4 regions of the Paenibacillus xylanexedens genome follow, and region 4 is predicted to be linked to each of the others. Evidence: predicted binding sites of a transcription regulator. Region 4 holds the regulator's gene; each other region holds the start of a gene.

Region 1 (2,213 bases), 190 kb from region 4:
AGCAATGGTTCTTAAAGAGGTTACACGGAATTCGTGATCTGGCTGTTTGAGCCGGATGTTCACACAATAACGGAGTGGGCAGAAAAACAGAAGAGCGAAGTATCTGTTTTTCAGGGTCTATTTTAAGTTTTGTTTTGCTCCGAGTATAGAGGAGCAATGGTTCTTAAAGAGGTTACACGGAATTCGTGATCTGGCTGTTTGAGCCGGATGTTCACACAATAACGGAGTGGGCAGAAAAACAGAAGAGCGAAGTATCTGTTTTTCAGGGTCTATTTTAAGTTTTGTTTTGTTCCGAGCATAGAGGAGCAAAAGGTTCTTAAAGAGGTGGCGCGGAATCCGTGATGTGGCCGTTTGAGCCAGATGTTCGACAATAAAGAAAAGGGCAGAAAAACAGAAGAGCGAGCATCTGTTTTTCAGGATTTATTTTAAGATTTGTTTTGCTCCGAGCATAGAGGAGCAAAAGGGTTCTAAAGAGGTGGCATGGAATTCGTGATGTGGCCGTTTGAGCCAGATGTTCACACAATAACGGAGAGGGCAGAAATAACCTGAAAAGCGAAGCTTGCGTCTTCGAAATAAATATTGAATTTTATTGTTTTATTAGTAGAACTACCTAATGTACACGATAACGGAAAGGAGAGAAAAAACCTGAAGAAGCGAAGCGCTCGCCTTTATCACTGGATTTTCACCTTTGAAAAAAATGAATCAAAAAATCCGGGGATAACAGCGATCGGAAGGTTATTCTCTCCTTGTAGTGGCCAGTGTACATCATCTATGGTTCATTCGCTTTTTCAGTAAATTTAAATAATGAACAGCGATCGGAAGTTGTTCTGCCCGCGCAGTGGCTAAGTGTGAATTTACAGGGGTCAATGGGACACAGCGCAGGTGGAGTGAGTTAGTTCACTGGCTTTGTGACAAAAATCACAGATGATGAAAGCCCCAAGTCGTATACTGAAAATGTAAGAAAAACATTCATCCCGCGGTTCCGGTTCCCAAGTAGAGAGAACATGTTCCGGTTTATGTGAAACAATTCACATTAATCGCGGCTCTGGGCACACAATGCTACGAATGAAGCAAGATGTTATGTGTCCAGAAATCCAAATTAGTGGAGGGATTAAGATGTCGGTGATTGAAAAAGATGTCAAACAACAAACAGGCTGGAGAAACTTTACCAAAGGAACATGGACCAAATCCGTAGATGTGAATGATTTTCTGGCACACAACTTGACTCCGTATTACGGCGATGAAGCATTTCTCGCAGGTGCAACCCAGAATACCAAAGAATTGTGGGATATCGTATCTGATCTGACCAAAAAAGAACGGGATAACGGCGGTGTACTTGACGTTGATGTGAACACACCAGCAACTATTGTTTCACACCAACCAGGTTACCTGGATCAATCCAAAGAGCAGATTGTCGGCGTTCAGACCGATGCTCCGTTCAAACGTTCCATTCAACCAACAGGCGGAATCCGGATGATGATTGATGCATGTGAAGCATACGGCTTCGAATTGCCTCAAGGCGTCATTGATATATTTACGAACATTCGCAAAACACATAACCAGGGTGTATTCGATGCTTATACTTCCGATATGCGCGCAGCGCGTAAAGCAGGGATTATTACAGGTCTGCCAGATGCGTACGGCCGTGGCCGGATCATCGGTGACTATCGTCGTGTAGCTTTGTACGGGGTAGACTTCCTGATTCGTAACAAAAAAGGTGAATTGAATGCACTCGAAGTCGATGTCATTGATGAAGATGTCATTCGTCTGCGGGAAGAATTGTCTGAACAGATTCGTGCATTGCAAGAATTGAAGCAATTGGGCGATATGCACGGGTTCGATATTTCCTTACCAGCGACAACAGCAAAAGAAGCATTCCAATGGTTGTACTTCGGTTATCTCGCTGCGATCAAAGAACAGAACGGTGCTGCGATGTCCCTGGGACGTGTATCTTCTTTCCTGGATATCTACATTGAACGTGACCTGCAAGAAGGCATTCTGTCCGAAGAACAGGCTCAGGAATTGGTTGACCATTTCGTAATGAAACTGCGGATTGTCAAATTCCTACGTACACCGGATTACAACGAATTGTTCAGTGGAGATCCAACATGGGTGACGGAGTCCATCGGTGGTATGTCCGTGAATGGTGAAACACGCGTAACCAAAAACAGCTTCCGTTTCCTGCATACACTGCACAACTTGGGTCCCGCACC
Region 2 (2,213 bases), 600 kb from region 4:
TATCGGTCATAGAGCAGAATCAGAATGGCATACACGATGATGGATACCACCCATGCCACAGCTGCTTTTTTTCGATTCCGAATCATGAGCAGAGCCAGTGCAGTCACCAGCGGAATGAGCAAATGATATTGGAACATCATGACCGTATACCACAAATGCGGGGCTGCCGTTCCCAGCAGAAAGGCTTGTACAACATCCCCCACCTGCTCATATCCGCCTGCATTCACCGTTAATATATATACGGTAGTCCAGAAGAGATAAGGCCCGATGATCTCTTTAGCTTTATGCCATACATAGTGTCCATACTTTACGTCTCGCAGCTGTGCCACATCATACAAAATGGCAAAAATAAAGGCAGGTGCCGAGAACTTCGCCAGATTGTACAACATGCCAATCTCTATTCTGTGAGATACATCGGGAAACTGCTTTAAGAGAACCGACAGGATCAGCTGCATCATCACAGCAGTTACTGCAACCGCTTTAATAATCTCCGGCTGTGTTGCAGCCGGTGAGGTATCGTCCATTCTTTTTACACCCATAGGTGATCTCCTTTCAGCCATGTCAACACAATGAGAATTCACGTCCCCATCTTCACTTCTGAAACTTCATTAAGCCCTAGTAGTGTGTTTCGTGTTAGCAAAAAAAATACCAAATTTTGAAAAGATCATATCGACGCGTCGTTATGCCTCGTAGTATATGCCTTGATTAATCAGCCTGTATAATATCCATTTGGATATGTATATATGTCGCTCTGGAAATATATATAAAAATCTGTGACCGGGATCACACCAACGAATAGTTGACTGAACTATCTTTATTAGTGAATTAAATCACATAAACTGTCGTCAACTACTTGTATAATTTCAAATATAAACCACTTAAATTTTGAGTAATGTACAGCGTCTATTCAAGGAGGCATACACACATGAACGGAAAAAAAGAGAACCTCATCATCATTGGTAACGGTATGGCAGGAATCAGTACCGTTGAACAAATTCTGAAATTAACTACGCGATTTGATATTACCGTTTTTGGCACCGAGCCCTATCCTAACTACAACCGCATTATGTTGTCGTACGTACTGGAAGGAAGCAAAACGCTGGACGATATCGTGCTGAACGACCTTCACTGGTATGAAGATTACGGCATTACATTGCACACAGGCACAACGGTTACACGAATCGATGCCGAGACACACGAAGTTGTGACTGAGGATGGAACTCGCGTTCCTTATGACAAAATTATCATTGCAACAGGCTCCAACTCCTTTATTCTCCCCGTACCTGGACATGACAAAGAAGGTGTTGTCGGTTTCCGCGATATCGCCGATTGTAATGTCATGCTGGAAGCTGCTAAGCAGTATAAAAGAGCGGCCGTTATCGGAGGCGGATTGCTTGGTCTTGAAGCTGCCAAAGGGTTGGTACAACTTGGCATGGAAGTTACCGTAGTGCATCTGATGGAAGATCTGATGGAGCGTCAGCTTGATCCGCAAGCTTCAGCCATGTTGAAGGCAGAACTCGAACGTCAGGGTATCCGGTTCAAAATGGGTGCGCAGACTTCCGAACTGCTGGGTGGCGAACGGGTTGAAGGAATTCGTTTTGCAGATGATACGGTTCTGAATGTTGATTTTGTGGTCATGGCTGTAGGCATTAAACCCAATACGGCTGTAGCCCGCGAAAGCGGTATGGAAGTGAATCGGGGCATTGTCGTGAATGACTATATGCAGACTTCACTTGAGAATGTGTACTCGGTTGGGGAATGTACAGAGCACCGCGGGGTATGTTACGGCCTCGTTGCCCCATTGTTCGAGCAAGGTATGATTCTGGCGAAACATATCTGCGGTGTGGAGACCGCTCCTTATGAAGGTTCAGTTGTATCCACGAAATTGAAAATTTCGGGTGTGGACGTGTTTTCAACTGGTGAATTCATCGACAGCCCAGAGCACACCGTCATTTCGCACAAAGATGACTGGAAACGGACTTACAAAAAAATTCTGCTTCGTGATAATAAAATGGTCGGCGCCGTTCTCTTCGGTGACATTACGGATTCTGCCGAATTGCAGAAACTGATCAAACAACAGACTGAAATGACCGAAGAATTGTATGGTTCACTCATGGGTACAGGCTGCGGGGGTCATAAGAAAACCACCTCTGTAGAAACGATGGCGGAAGACGAGATTGTTTGTGGATGTAACGGTGTAACTAAAGGAACCA
Region 3 (2,213 bases), 2.2 Mb from region 4:
CGTACACTGCATTGAAGCAGGGTGACGCTATCCGGAGTGCCTGACAAGACCTGCCGCAGCGCATGCAGGAAGAACAGTTCGTAGTCCCGGAGAGGGACTTCGAGATCATCCTTTTGCATCGTACCCGCAGGTGCAGGGTCTTCGCCGCCCAGCCAGATAACACGTACGCCTTGGAATAACAGCTTCATATAACGTGTTTCGGAGGATGTGCCTACCAGATCGGCGATGCCGACCAGTTTGGAAATACTGCTCTCCCATAGCGGAGATTCTGCTTCGTTTCCAGCAGGCTCAGGGAGCAGGGCAATACATAGCTCAGGCTCCAGCGAAGCCGTAGCTATTAGCCAGTAGGGATGGGCGACCACGGCTACGGTGCGAGGTTCCAGCAATAGCTGCTCTGCCTCAGGGAGGGAGATGGCGGTAATGACCGGAGGTACATCTTCTGTTTGCGTCAGGCTGCTGACATAGTAGACCTCTCCCTCGATCGACAGCAGTGCAGCAATATCGGGATAGGGAAAGGATGACCAGCCTCCTTTGCGAGGGAAGAGAACATACCGGATAGGGGGCTGTGTTGTACTGGCCTTATCCAGGCTGGCTTCGGTGTCTTCACCTGGCAGTGGTGCAGGTTTTTCCATGAATAGTTCACCTCACCTTGACTGTAATATGGAGCGTCATTCGCTCTGCATGTGCTTCATGCTTTCACTTCATATGTAAAGCCCTCACGGTACTTCGCATGATATGCCTGAGACTAACATATGGGCATTCCGTCCCAAACATGAGTATCTTCCATGAATAGATGCAGTTGGCAAGCTGTGATAATAGGCTGAATTTTATCTTTTGTGTGACCAGGATCACTTTTTTTTGCTCTAGAGAGGAAGATTGTGATAATTCTCACATGTATAAAATAGGTAATCTGGCACAATACGTTCATCAACGTATTTGGCGGACAGACAGCGAAGGTGCAGCTTCAATGCCAAATACGCATACTGCGAAGTGAACAGAAAGAAGGGGTAACGGTATGGATCCGATTATGTTATCGCGTATCCAATATGCACTTACAACGATTTTCCATTTCTTTTTTGTCCCGCTATCCATCGGTCTTGTACTGTTGGTTGCGATCATGGAGACGTTGTACGTTGTTAAGGGTAAGGAAATCTACAAAACGATGGCCAAGTTCTGGGGCAAGCTGTTCCTGATTAACTTTGCCGTCGGGGTAGTCACAGGTATTTTGCAAGAGTTCCAGTTCGGTATGAACTGGTCCGAGTACTCCCGATTTGTCGGGGACGTGTTCGGTGCGCCACTGGCTATTGAAGCGCTACTGGCGTTTTTTATGGAGTCTACATTTATTGGATTGTGGATATTCGGATGGGATCGTTTGTCCAAAAAAGTGCATCTGGCCTGCATCTGGCTGGTGTTTGTTGGCACATTCCTGTCTGCGCTGTGGATTCTGGCAGCCAATTCATTTATGCAACATCCGGTCGGGTTTGAGATTAACAACGGCCGAGCCGAGATGAATGATTTCTTTGCACTCATCACGAATGGTCAGTTGCTCGTCGAGTTCCCACATACGATTTTTGGGGCATTGATGACAGGGGCCTTCGTCGTAACCGGGATCAGTGCCTACAAATTGATGAAAAAGCAGGATGTGGAGATCTTCCGCAAATCGTTTAATATCGCGATCATTATCGCTCTTGTTTCCTCGTTTGGTGTAGCTTTCTCCGGACACTTCCAGGCTCAATATCTCGTGGAGACACAGCCGATGAAGATGGCAGCCAGTGAAGGAACATGGACAACGACAGAAGATCCGGCACCATGGACGGTGGTCGCTTTTATCGATCCGGATAAACAGGAGAGTACGGGTGAGATCAAAATCCCTGGATTGCTCAGTTACCTGTCCTACAGCAAGTTCTCTGGTAGTGTCAAAGGCATGAAGGAGCTTCAAGCTGAGTATGAACAGACGTATGGACCGGGGGATTATATCCCGCCAGTACGGACAACGTTCTGGAGTTTCCGTATCATGATTGCAGCGGGTGGTTTGATGATTGCACTGGCGCTATACGGTACGTTCCTAGCCATGCGTAAGAAGCTGGAGGTCGCTGGGAAGTGGTTTATGCGTCTGATGGTATTTGCTATATCCTTGCCGTTTATCGCCAATACATCAGGTTGGATTATGACCGAGGTTGGAAGACAGCCATGGACGGTATTTGGTTATATGA
Region 4 (2,213 bases):
AATCACTGGCAGAGACCGCAATTGCCACGCGTGGACGCATGATGGTTCTGTTTACTTCATACAAGATGTTGAGACAGGTCTATGATCCGCTGAAAGAAGCTCTGTCTGGTAACGACATCTCGTTGCTTGGTCAAGGCGTTGATAGTGGAAGTCGTTCCAAATTGACTCGCAGGTTCCAAGATGCCAAAGCTACGGTACTTCTTGGCACAAGCAGCTTCTGGGAGGGTGTAGATATCCCGGGAGAGGCGCTAACTTGTCTCGCTATTGTGAGACTGCCTTTCCAGCCACCGAATCATCCGTTGGTGGAAGCCAAGAGTGAGTTGCTTCAGGAACAGAAGAAAAATCCGTTCATGAAACTGTCCGTGCCACAAGCGGTCATTCGTTTCAAGCAGGGATTTGGCCGATTGGTGCGTACAGCAAAGGACAGAGGAATTGTCATTGTTTATGATACACGGGTGATTGAAGCGTATTATGGTAAATTCTTTTTATATTCATTACCTGGTCCCAAAATGGAGCATATGCTTACGGAGCAGATGGTTCCACGAATTACCGAATGGTTGGAAAAACCAGCTAATGAACAAGAATAATAGTTGTTTTGGTCGTTATATCATTGCATGACACTATCGTTTGGCGTTAAACTTTATTAGATATTTCCGTATCCGATTAAAGCAGTTGCACGTAAGAACTTATAACCTAAATTACAAGGAGCATTCTGTATAAAATGTCACGTTTATCTTTGAGTTTATACAGAATACTCATCTTTTCATCTATTATTTTATCGTGGCCTTGGTAAGGGGGAGCAAGAATGAAATCGGATAAAATTTCGGAAGCGGTGGTACGACGTCTGCCTGTATACTTGCGCTATTTAAACGAGTTGCATCAGCGTGAGGTGGCTACTGTTTCTTCTCAAGAGCTTGGACAGAGGCTGGATCTGAATCCGGCCCAAATTCGTAAAGACCTGGCTTACTTCGGTGATTTTGGTCGTAAAGGGATCGGGTATGATGTATCCTATTTGATCGAGAAAATTCGTCACATTCTCAAAATCGATCAGCAAATTAATGTGGCTCTGGTAGGCGCGGGTAACCTCGGACAGGCCTTGTCCAACTATAACGCGTATCTGAAAGACAACATGAAGATTGTTGCTGTATTCGATGCATACGGACCGAAGATTGGTAGTCAAATCAACAGTTTGACGGTAAAACCAATGGATGAATTGACGGAAGCGGTTAAAACGGAAAACATTCGCATCGGAATTATCACGGTTCCGGATACGGAAGCCCAAAATGTAGCCGATCAGCTTATTGAATCCGGAATCGAAGCGATCCTTAATTTTGCACCAACAATTCTAAAAACACCGCCGCATATCCGCATTCACCATGCTGACTTTACAACGGATCTGCTTAGTTTGGCCTATTACTTGGAGACTGGAAAGGACGACGAGGAAGATGACAACAAATAGATGGGTAATTCACAACGGCAAATTTGCCGTTAATGAAGGCGGCACAACATGGAACGTGGTTCAAGGATACATGGTTGTTGAGGATGACAAGATTGTGCATATTGGTGAGACATTGCCGGATGGAGACAAAAATAGTACCAAAGTAGATGGAAAAGGACTGTTCTTCCTGCCGGGTCTGATCAATACGCATGGTCATGCAGCAATGTCGTTGCTCAGAGGGCACGGAGATGATCTTGCGTTGCAAGTATGGTTGCAGGAAAAAATGTGGCCAATGGAAGCGAAAATGACTTCAGAAGACGTATATTGGGGAACTTCGCTATCAGTGCTTGAAATGTTGAAAGGCGGAACTACAGCTTTCCTGGACATGTACGATCACATGGATCAAGTTGCCAAAGTTGTGGAGCAATCCGGCGTTAGAGCAGCACTGGCACGTGGTGTAATCGGGCTGTGCTCGGAAGAAGAACAATTGCGGAAGCTGGAGGAGTCGGCTGCGTTTGCACGTGAGTGGAATGGACAGGCAGATGGTCGCATTACAACCGTAATCTCGCCACATGCACCATATACATGCCCTCCTGACTACATAGAGAAGCTTGTACAGGTCGCGAACGACCTAAACCTTCCCCTTCATACACATATGTCGGAAACGCTTCGTGAAGTGGAGCAGAACGTGGCTGATTATGGACTGCGTCCTGTGGCACATCTGGAGAAACTGGGCTTTTTCTCCCGTCCATCCCTGGTTGCACATGCGGTGCAT

What was found. Region 4 encodes Rex, which represses fermentation and respiration genes when NADH is low (regulators of the CRP and FNR family bind a similar motif). Its sites were predicted from a motif close to TTGTGAAATATTTCACAA; they were not measured.
Region 1: pflB (formate C-acetyltransferase) is a predicted target of Rex. The motif match lies at 1,017-1,034, and genes of this name have one in related genera.
Region 2: nirB (nitrite reductase large subunit NirB) is a predicted target of Rex. The motif match lies at 819-836, and genes of this name have one in related genera.
Region 3: BS614_RS01280 (cytochrome ubiquinol oxidase subunit I) is a predicted target of Rex. The motif match lies at 877-894, and genes of this name have one in related genera.

The regions. Positions count from the first base shown of each region.
Region 1 is NZ_CP018620.1:5,324,989-5,327,201, reverse strand. Features, by position in the region: gene pflB (formate C-acetyltransferase) at 1,117-2,213, shown strand, end outside.
Region 2 is NZ_CP018620.1:5,737,113-5,739,325, forward strand. Features, by position in the region: gene BS614_RS25145 (acyltransferase family protein) at 1-539, opposite strand, end outside; gene nirB (nitrite reductase large subunit NirB) at 926-2,213, shown strand, end outside.
Region 3 is NZ_CP018620.1:326,179-328,391, reverse strand. Features, by position in the region: gene BS614_RS01285 (tetratricopeptide repeat protein) at 1-632, opposite strand, end outside; gene BS614_RS01280 (cytochrome ubiquinol oxidase subunit I) at 1,016-2,213, shown strand, end outside.
Region 4 is NZ_CP018620.1:5,137,737-5,139,949, reverse strand. Features, by position in the region: gene dinG (ATP-dependent DNA helicase DinG) at 1-587, shown strand, start outside; gene BS614_RS22350 (redox-sensing transcriptional repressor Rex) at 806-1,459, shown strand; gene BS614_RS22345 (amidohydrolase) at 1,446-2,213, shown strand, end outside.